Regions from separate parts of the Paenibacillus sp. XP01 genome, predicted to be linked through region 1. Evidence: riboswitches for the same ligand, from Rfam matches in the RefSeq annotation. Region 1 holds a riboswitch; the other holds the start of a gene.

Region 1 (4,420 bases):
TATGTCTTGAACTGCGGATTTCGTTCCGGTTTGCGTTGTTGTCTCCTGCGTCACAGCGATCCCTCCAGTACACGTGCGAATTCGTCGATCTCTTCTTTGCTGCGGCGTTCGGTTACGGCAATCAGCAGATGTCCGGCCAGTTCCGGATAATGGCGCCCCAGATCATAACCGCCGATAAAACCTTCCTTGAGCCATTTCAACTGCAGTGCTTCGATATTCGTTCCTTCCGGCAGCCGAATGACAAATTCATTAAACGTAGGTGTGGAAAATGCAATGCTCACGCCCGGAATGGCTTGCAGAATCCGGCGGGCATAATGGCTCTTCTGAACATTCAGGTCGGCCACGTCGATCATTCCTTGTCTGCCCATGGTGGACATGTAGACGGAGGCGCTCAGGGCAAGCAGCGCTTGATTCGAGCAGATGTTGGACGTCGCCTTCTCGCGGCGAATGTGCTGCTCGCGGGCTTGCAGCGTCAGCACAAAACCGCGTTTGCCGCTGCGGTCGGTCGTCTGGCCGACGATGCGTCCGGGAATGCGGCGCATGTGAGCCTGGGATACGGCGAAATATCCGCAAGTCGGTCCGCCGAGCGAAGCGGCGATGCCAAGCGGCTGCGCGTCGCCGACGACGATGTCGGCGCCAAGCTTGCCGGGAGCTTCAAGCAGGCCAAGCGACAGCGGGTTCGCGCTAACGACGAGCAGGCCTTTGTGCGCATGCACGAGGTCTGCGGCCTGTTTTACATGTTCCAGAGCTCCGAAGAAGTTGGGGCTTTGAATCATGACGGCAGCGGTGTCCACAGATACGGCGGCTTGCAGGGCATCCCAGTCGGTCACGCCGTCTTTGTGGCCAATTTCGACGATCTCCAGATTCAGGCCGTGAGCATATGCTTTCAGGACTTGGCGGGACTCGGGGTGCACTGTGCTGGACATGATCAGCTGCTTGCGGCGGGTGGCCGCAGCAGCCAGATTCCCGGCTTCCGCAAAGGCTGTAGCGCCGTCATACATGCTGGCATTGGCAACGGCCATGCCGGTCAACTCACAGATGTATGACTGGAATTCAAAGATCGCTTGCAGCTCCCCTTGGCTGATTTCCGGTTGATATGGTGTGTAAGCTGTGTAAAATTCGGATCGCGAGATGACGTGATTGATGACGGAAGGAATGTGATGATCGTAAATGCCGGCGCCAAGAAAGCTGGCGTGTGTATCGAAATGGGCGTTAGCTCCGGCCTGTTTGGCCATATGGCGACTCAGCGCGTGTTCGTCGAGCCGGGAAGAAATGGGCAGTTCGCCCTGGAAACGAATGTCTTCGGGAATGTCGCGGAACAGGTCGTCGATCGTATCCACGCCAACCGTTGCCAGCATGGCGTTCTGATCCTGCTCGGTCATCGGGATGTAACGGTGCTTGGTCATGTTAGATCAGCTCCTTGGATGGTCTCTTTTGCATCAGGTGTCTTTGGTGCGCGCGTCCGTTTGTAAAAAGGGGTTTTGACGACCTCGGCTTTCAATGTTTTGCCGCGAATCCCGATCTCAAGCGGAGTACCCAGCGCAGCATGCCTGCTGTCGATCAGGGCGAGCCCCAGATTGCGCTTCAGCGTAGGGGATTGGGTGCCGGTCGTCACTTCGCCGATCTGTACGCCATCCGCATAGATCGGATAGTGCGGCCGGGGAATTCCGCGCTCCAGCACTTCAATGCCAACCAGCTTGCGAGCAGGGCCTTCGTTCTTTTGCTGCAGCAGCGCTTCCTGACCGATAAACGGTCCGGCATTCCATTTCACGAACATGCCAAGCCCGGCTTCAAGCGGAGAAATGGTCGCGGACAGCTCTTGTCCGTACAACGGCAATCTTGCTTCAAAGCGCAGCGTATCCCTTGCGCCAAGTCCGGCAGGAATCAGTCCGTGCGTTGCTCCGGCTTGCAGCAGTCCTTCCCAGATCCGGGCGGCCTGATCGGCCGGGACGTAGAGCTCGAATCCATCTTCGCCCGTGTAACCCGTGCGCGAGAGCAGGAGCGTAACGCCGCATACGTCGGCATCGCGGACAAACCGGAACGGCTCGATGTCGCCGAGATTCGTACCCGTTGTGACTTTGGCCAGAATATCGGCAGCCAGCGGGCCTTGCAGCGCCAAAAGCGCGGTCTCTTCGGATACGTTGCTCATCTCAACACCGACAATGATGTGCTCTTGCAGCCATACCCAATCCTTTTCGATATTGGAGGCGTTGACGACCAGCATATAGCGCTGTTCTTCCAGTTTGTAGATGAGCAGGTCATCGACGACCCCGCCACTCGGATAACACATCAATGTGTACTGGGCTTGCCCGGGAACCAGCAATGTCACGTCATTGGTCGTCATTTGCTGCAAAAAGGCCTCGGCTTGTTCGCCTTGGACTATGAATTCACCCATGTGGGATACATCAAACAATCCTGCGCGTTCGCGCACGGCCTCATGCTCTTTCTGGATGCCGCTGAACTGCACGGGCAGTTCCCAGCCGCCAAAATCGATGCAGCGCATGCCTTCGAATTGCTGATAATGCGGGAAGAGAGGAGTTCTTAACAAATCGGACATCATATCACCTCGTTGTAGGCCGCCAGACGGGCCGAATGTGAAACGAAACCGCGGAAAAGGGATGGTCTATACGTCATGAGGAAGCTGCCTTATGCAGGATTCTTATGCACTGTTTTCGTTTTTTGGGGAAAAAGGAAAAGGACAGGCCAAAGAACCGGCATGCGGCAGCATGCTGAATTCCTGGGCTCTGTCCTTGGTACCTGAGAGTTACCCCGTCGCAGATTGCGTCAGGTTTCCCCTTGGGTGATCAAAACGCCCTTCTTGGGCGAATGGATGCTCTCCAGAGTTGCGTCCCGTAAAAGTCCTTTTGCCTGAGAGATTCACCCGCCGCTTGTCGGGGGTTTACTCCTTCGGCGCCACCACACGATCCCGAAGCGGGACGGGGTGATCTCTCCCTTTACGTTCATCCGCGAATATTGCTTCTGTCAGTTGTTTCTCACCTCAATTAAAACGCGTTAAAGCTATTTGTGTCAAGAACTATATCATAAGAATAGAGAATAAAAGCGAATATTTATTTTTTTTCGCCCTTTTAATGTTCGTGTTTCCGACAAGGTAGCGATTCCATATCCAGTATATGATTGAATGCCTATAAAAAGGATGTCACTTTTTGGAGGGTGAAAAGAATATATTGTTAGGTATATTGACATTTATGGCCGACATGTCATACGCTATGTTTTGGGAAAAAGGGAAGGTCAAGGAACGCATGCACTCCACTAATGAAAAAGCGAGGCGGATAACCAAATGAGCGAATTGAGAAACGATTTCCTGTACAGTGAAGAACACGAATGGGTGCAAACCGTCGGTGAAAATACTGTGCGTATAGGCATAACCGAATTCGCGCAGCATCAGCTGGGTGACATTGTGTTTGTTGAACTGCCTGACCTTGACTCGAATGTGCAAGCGGAGGCAGGCATTGGAACGATCGAATCCGTAAAGACGGTTTCGGATCTGTTTGCGCCCGTGGGAGGAATCGTTGTGGCCGTAAACGAGGCGCTGCAAGAGGCGCCGGAGCTGGTCAACACTTCTCCTTATGAAGAAGGCTGGATGGTTGAAATTCGCGTGGACGGCGATTTGAGCGTGGCGCTGTCAGGGCTGCTGGACGCGGATGCCTACCGGAAGCATACCGAAGAATAATCGTTTGCACTAATTTACGTATTATTACTGAAAATAAAAGTGTATATTTCATGGGTTTGAAAAGCCGATGCGGCCAAGCTGCCGCTTGGCTTTTTTGCGTTGTTTAAGGGGAAAGTTTGAAAGGGTGTACCTCTTGTGCCTCTTAAAAAACACTGTTTTTTTATATTATGCATTCTTGTTTTAATAAGCCAGGGCTATGATTGGGCATGATACATAGAAGGAATTGGTACGTTGCTGTTGAACTTGCGACAACGCAAAACAGATCCAATTTAAATCTTGTCATCAACGTTCATGACGGGAGTTGATTTTCATTTCGTTGTAAGGGATACCGTTTTCATTTAGTATGAACTTGAAAATCACGAATACAGGATTTGTACCTTTATTCATCTGAACTGCGTGTTGATATGTTCAGTCGAGTCAAGGTTTAACATGTTGAGGAGGTTATCAATATGAGTTCAGTGGACGCAAAGTCCGGGAAAGCCGAAGGACTGCGGGTAGGCGTGCAAAAGTTCGGACGTTTCCTGAGCGGCATGGTTATGCCGAACATGGGTGCATTTATCGCATGGGGCTTGATCACGGCTTTATTCATACCGAAGGGTTGGTTCCCTAACGCCGATTTTGCGCAGCTCGTTGATCCGATGATCAAATATTTGCTGCCATTGCTGATCGGTTATACGGGCGGCACGATGGTGCATGGCACGCGCGGGGGCGTCGTGGGTTCGATTATGA
Region 2 (4,420 bases), 2.0 Mb from region 1:
TCCGGCGCGTGGTCAAGCAAGCCAACCCGGATGCCTACATTTTGGGCGAAGTGTGGAACGAAGCTTCGGCATGGCTGCAGGGCGACCAATTCGACGCCGCGATGAATTATCCGTTCACCGAAGCCGTTAACCGCTTTTTTGTGATGGGAAAGATGCATGCGGATCAATTCGTGCATGCCATGGCAAAACAATTGTCCAGATATGTACACCAGGCCAGCGAGGTTGCATTCAACCTGCTGGACAGCCACGATACGCCAAGACTGCTCACGTTGGCTCAAGGGGATAAACGCAAGATGAAGCTGGCAGCCTTGTTCCAGTTCAGCTACATGGGAGCCCCCTGCATCTATTACGGGGATGAAATCGGTCTGGAGGGCGGGGGAGATCCCGAATGCCGCAGATGCATGGAATGGGACGAAGCGAAGCAAGATCGAGAGCTGCTGGACTTCTACAAAACAATCATTGCGCTTCGCCATGCCCATCCCGCCCTGCGTGCGAAAGGCAGCATCCGCTTCCCGCAAGCAAGCCCAGGCGGCAGCCAGCTGGTGCTGGAGCGGCAAAGCGACGAGGAACGCATTCTCGTGTTATTCAACCGCTCCGAAGAAACGGCCATGTTCGAGCTTGAAGCAGGCGAAGGAGAATGGGCCGATTTGTTGGAGAGCGACCACCGGATCGCCCTGGAAGGAGGCACGCTCGCCGTGGAGCTTCCCGCCTATGGATATGCCGTTCTGGGAACCACGCCGCTGAAACCCGAGTAAGTGCCCCATGCTCAAAAAAGCCGATGCGGCTCTTCCTATGGAAGAACTTGCATCGGCTTTTAAATATCGATGAAATCATGGCAATGACACCATTTCCGTCTACTCGGAAGGTTGTTCTTCTCCCGTTTGCAGTTCAGGCTCGGGCGCACGCTTCGCTTTCGGTCTGGCCAGCTTCTCCATCATTTTGCGCCCCGTCGGCGTCTGCGCCAAACCTCCCTGGGCCGTCTCGCGATGCCTGCTCGGCATGGCGCTGCCCACCTCCAGCATCACATCGATCACTTCGTCCGAAGGAATCGCGCTGCGCACGCCAGCCAGGGCCATATCCGCGGCAGCCAGTGCAGTCACGGCACCCAGCCCATTGCGGACGATGCAAGGGATCTCTACTAGCCCGGCCACCGGATCGCAGATCAGGCCCAGCGTATTTTTGAGCGCAAGACCGACTGCATGCACGACCTGCTCCGGCGTGCCTCCGCGCAGCTCCACCATTGCGCCTGCTGCCATGCCAATCGCCGAGCCCACTTCAGCCTGGCAGCCCCCTTCGGCTCCCGAGATGAAGGAATTGTTGGCAATGACGTATCCGATGGCTCCGGCACAGAACAAACCATTGACCAAATGCTCGTCATTCCAGCCAAACCGCTCCTGGGCGCTAATGAACACGCCGGGGATAATGCCGCAGGAACCCGCCGTCGGCGTCGCCACGATGCGTCCCATGGAGGCATTCACCTCGGATACGCACAGCGCATAGGCCATTGCAAGCGCAGAAGCATCACCCGAGCAGGTTTCTCCGCTGCGAATGTACGCGGCCATCTTTTTGCCGTCTCCGCCCGTCAATCCGCTGCGCGAAGTGGTGTCCTCCGTCAGTCCTTTACGCACAGCCTCCTTCATCACCTGATAATATTCCGACATTTGCCGCACAACGTCCGTTTCCGGGACATTGGTTTCCTTTACCTGCTCCTCGACCATAAGCTGCGCAATCGACTTGGATTCGGCCGTGCAGATGGCACTCAGCTCGTGCAAATGTTTAAACCGCATCGTGACCCACCCCTCTCTTCAAATCAATGACCCGAACGTCCAGCATATGTTCCAGGGTACGCAATCGGTTCAGCATCTCCGCGTTTGGCGGACCGTCCATCTCCATCGCCGTCAACGCTTCGCCGTCGCGGGCTTTGCGGTCTACCTGCATGTAACCGATGTTCACGCCGGAGGAACTGACCGTTGACGTCACCGAGGCAAGGACGCCGGCCTTGTCGGAATGGCGCAGGACCAATGTGGGGAATTCGCCGCTGATCTGCACGCGGAAATCGTTCAGCGCGTGCACCGATACGCTGCCGCCGCCGATGGAGGCACCAACCAGCGAGCATTGACGTTCGCCGTGCCACAGTTCGATCTTGACGGTATTCGGATGCGGGGCAGGCAGGCCGCTCGTATAGAATTCGACATCCATTCCGGCTTCTTCCGCATATCGCTCCGCATCCGGAATGCGCGGATCGTCGGTTGCATAGTCGAGAAGGCCGCCGATCAACGCAAGATCGGTGCCATGGCCCTGATACGTATCCGCAAACGAGCCGTACAACGTTAACCGCGCCCGCTCGGGCATAAAGCCGAGCCATTGGCGCGCAATTCGGCCGAGCCTTGCCGCTCCTGCCGTATGTGAACTGGATGGCCCCGTCATAGACGGGCCAATAATTGAAAACACATCTTTGAAACGCATCCTGCACCCCTCCATGTAACTGCCCCGCCGACTCCATCATGTCCGAATCCAAGGCATCCATATTTTCACTATGCTTCCTTATAAACACACCAAAAAGGACAGAGAAGGGCCTTTAGCCCTCTCTCTGTCCTCGATGCCTGAGAGTTTCATGATGTTGGTCGATTGTTCGACCCCATCATTTACCCCTTGGGCGGCGCCATGTCATGGCACACTCTCCAGAGCTGCGTCCAACGATGGTACATTTACCTGAGAGATTAACGTTCGTGCCGGGTGCACGCCGCTTGCTCCTTCGGTGCCCGAAGTGGCCGCATGAATGTTTATTCAGCCTGTCCGGGTCTCTCCCACTCGTCATCATTCGCTATATAGGTCATAATCGATAAGTCATGTTCTTGTTCACACATATTACTTACTCATCTTGGTCATTCATATAACAGATTAAACTTCAACACACTTTATGTCAATAAAATTAACGTATTATTACCATACTCGGACGAGTGCCAGATAAACGGCTGCATGATATCGCAAATCCCGGCTGAGAGGCCAATAATGTTTGGAGACGTTGTACATATATACATTGAGGTTCTACATATATTTATATGCATCCTTTTATGGTATTGTTCAGTGATTAGACAGTCTCCCTATCCAACTAGATCAAGTTCGAAGCCTGTCGAAACCAATCCTTCACGGCATTAGCCTGGTCATGTTCCAGGAAAACCGCTCTAAAGCCGCTTCGATTCACCATAAGCTTGGCCCGAACGGATAGCAAGGACTTGCTTCGCTGTCCGGTCGTGGCAGCGGTGTTCACCGTAACGACATGGGGCCTGCGCATTAATGCCGTTCTGCGGGATATGGTCCGGTGACGAAGCGTCAGCTGCTTGCCTTGAATGCTCATCCCTTCATCCTTGAAGCATCCGTATCCCCAAACGGCACATAAGGGCACGAAGAGAAACAGCAGCGCGCCGGCCTGGCCCAGAAATACGGTTCCCGCCGTTCCCAGCACGGCCGCACCCAGAAGCTTCCAGCGCAGGAACAACCAGCGGGCTCGATCCGGAGGGCGGCTGGCAGGTGTGTGCATTTCGAATTGCGGAACGATTCGGGCAAGCAGCTCATTCACATCGCGAACCGGCAGCAGCGGATGAAGCATCATTTTTTTCTCCATCTCCGAAGTCAAGACATATATCTCCACCTCCGCATAACCAAATGGCTGGCGCAGCAGCCCCTCTTTGACCTCCACAGCCTGTACCTTACGGGGAGAAAACACATGCTTTCTCCGGTCGAGCAGACCGGAAACGATGGCAATGTTTCCGCCTTCCTGCTCCACGGTGAACCCGGCATACTTGATCGTAAACAGCACGGCTGACAAGATCCATGCCAGCAAAAACATGACGGGCACAAGTCCGAGCCACCAAATTACGGGCAGCCGCCCGGCCTGTTCAACCAGGTTGCTGTAAAAGTGATCCGGAAGCAGGTCATCTGCGAATGAATAGACCCCTGCACCGAAAACCACGACAAGCGGCAGATTCATCGTTGTCAGCGCTCCGACAAACAATCTGCCGGCTGACAGGCGCAGCAGAACCTCTCGCTTTACCGGGAATGCTGCCCCCTCCATAAGCTCCACACTCTGTCCGGGAGCTTCTCCCTCTTCGCGGCGAACATGCTCTTCGGACCATGGTGCTGCCGCAGGCGCGTCCTCTCTCTTCACCGCTTCACTTCGCTTCTGATATAACCACCGCTCGATCCGCTCGGCCTCTGTAATTGCCAGAGCGGGAAGCACGCCATCCGCCTCAACGCTGCCCCCCGGCGTCTCAATCTTGAGCTGTGCCAGCCGGAGCATCCGCTGAATCAGGGGCTGTTGCGTCTGGACGGAGTGGATGCGGCTGAAATAGATCGATTTCTCCTCCCGGACAAATAGGCCCTGGCGCAGCACAATACGATCGTCCTGCAGCGTATAACT

What was found. Region 1 has a riboswitch for glycine ahead of gcvT (glycine cleavage system aminomethyltransferase GcvT). Riboswitches for the same ligand answer to the same signal wherever they lie in the genome.
Region 2: it holds a riboswitch for glycine, as region 1 does, so the genes downstream of both, sdaAB (L-serine ammonia-lyase, iron-sulfur-dependent subunit beta) here and gcvT (glycine cleavage system aminomethyltransferase GcvT) in region 1, are expected to answer to the same signal.

What each region holds. Positions count from the first base shown of each region.
Region 1 covers NZ_CP139481.1:5,429,761-5,434,180, reverse strand. Annotated here, with positions in the region: gene gcvPA (aminomethyl-transferring glycine dehydrogenase subunit GcvPA) at 51-1,406, opposite strand; gene gcvT (glycine cleavage system aminomethyltransferase GcvT) at 1,403-2,557, opposite strand; glycine riboswitch at 2,743-2,843, opposite strand; glycine riboswitch at 2,847-2,964, opposite strand; gene gcvH (glycine cleavage system protein GcvH) at 3,299-3,691, shown strand; gene SNR34_RS24450 (PTS mannitol transporter subunit IIBC) at 4,141-4,420, shown strand, end outside.
Region 2 covers NZ_CP139481.1:502,731-507,150, reverse strand. Annotated here, with positions in the region: gene SNR34_RS02425 (alpha-glycosidase) at 1-755, shown strand, start outside; gene sdaAA (L-serine ammonia-lyase, iron-sulfur-dependent, subunit alpha) at 855-1,787, opposite strand; gene sdaAB (L-serine ammonia-lyase, iron-sulfur-dependent subunit beta) at 1,777-2,466, opposite strand; glycine riboswitch at 2,589-2,687, opposite strand; glycine riboswitch at 2,692-2,820, opposite strand; gene SNR34_RS02410 (PH domain-containing protein) at 3,113-4,420, opposite strand, start outside.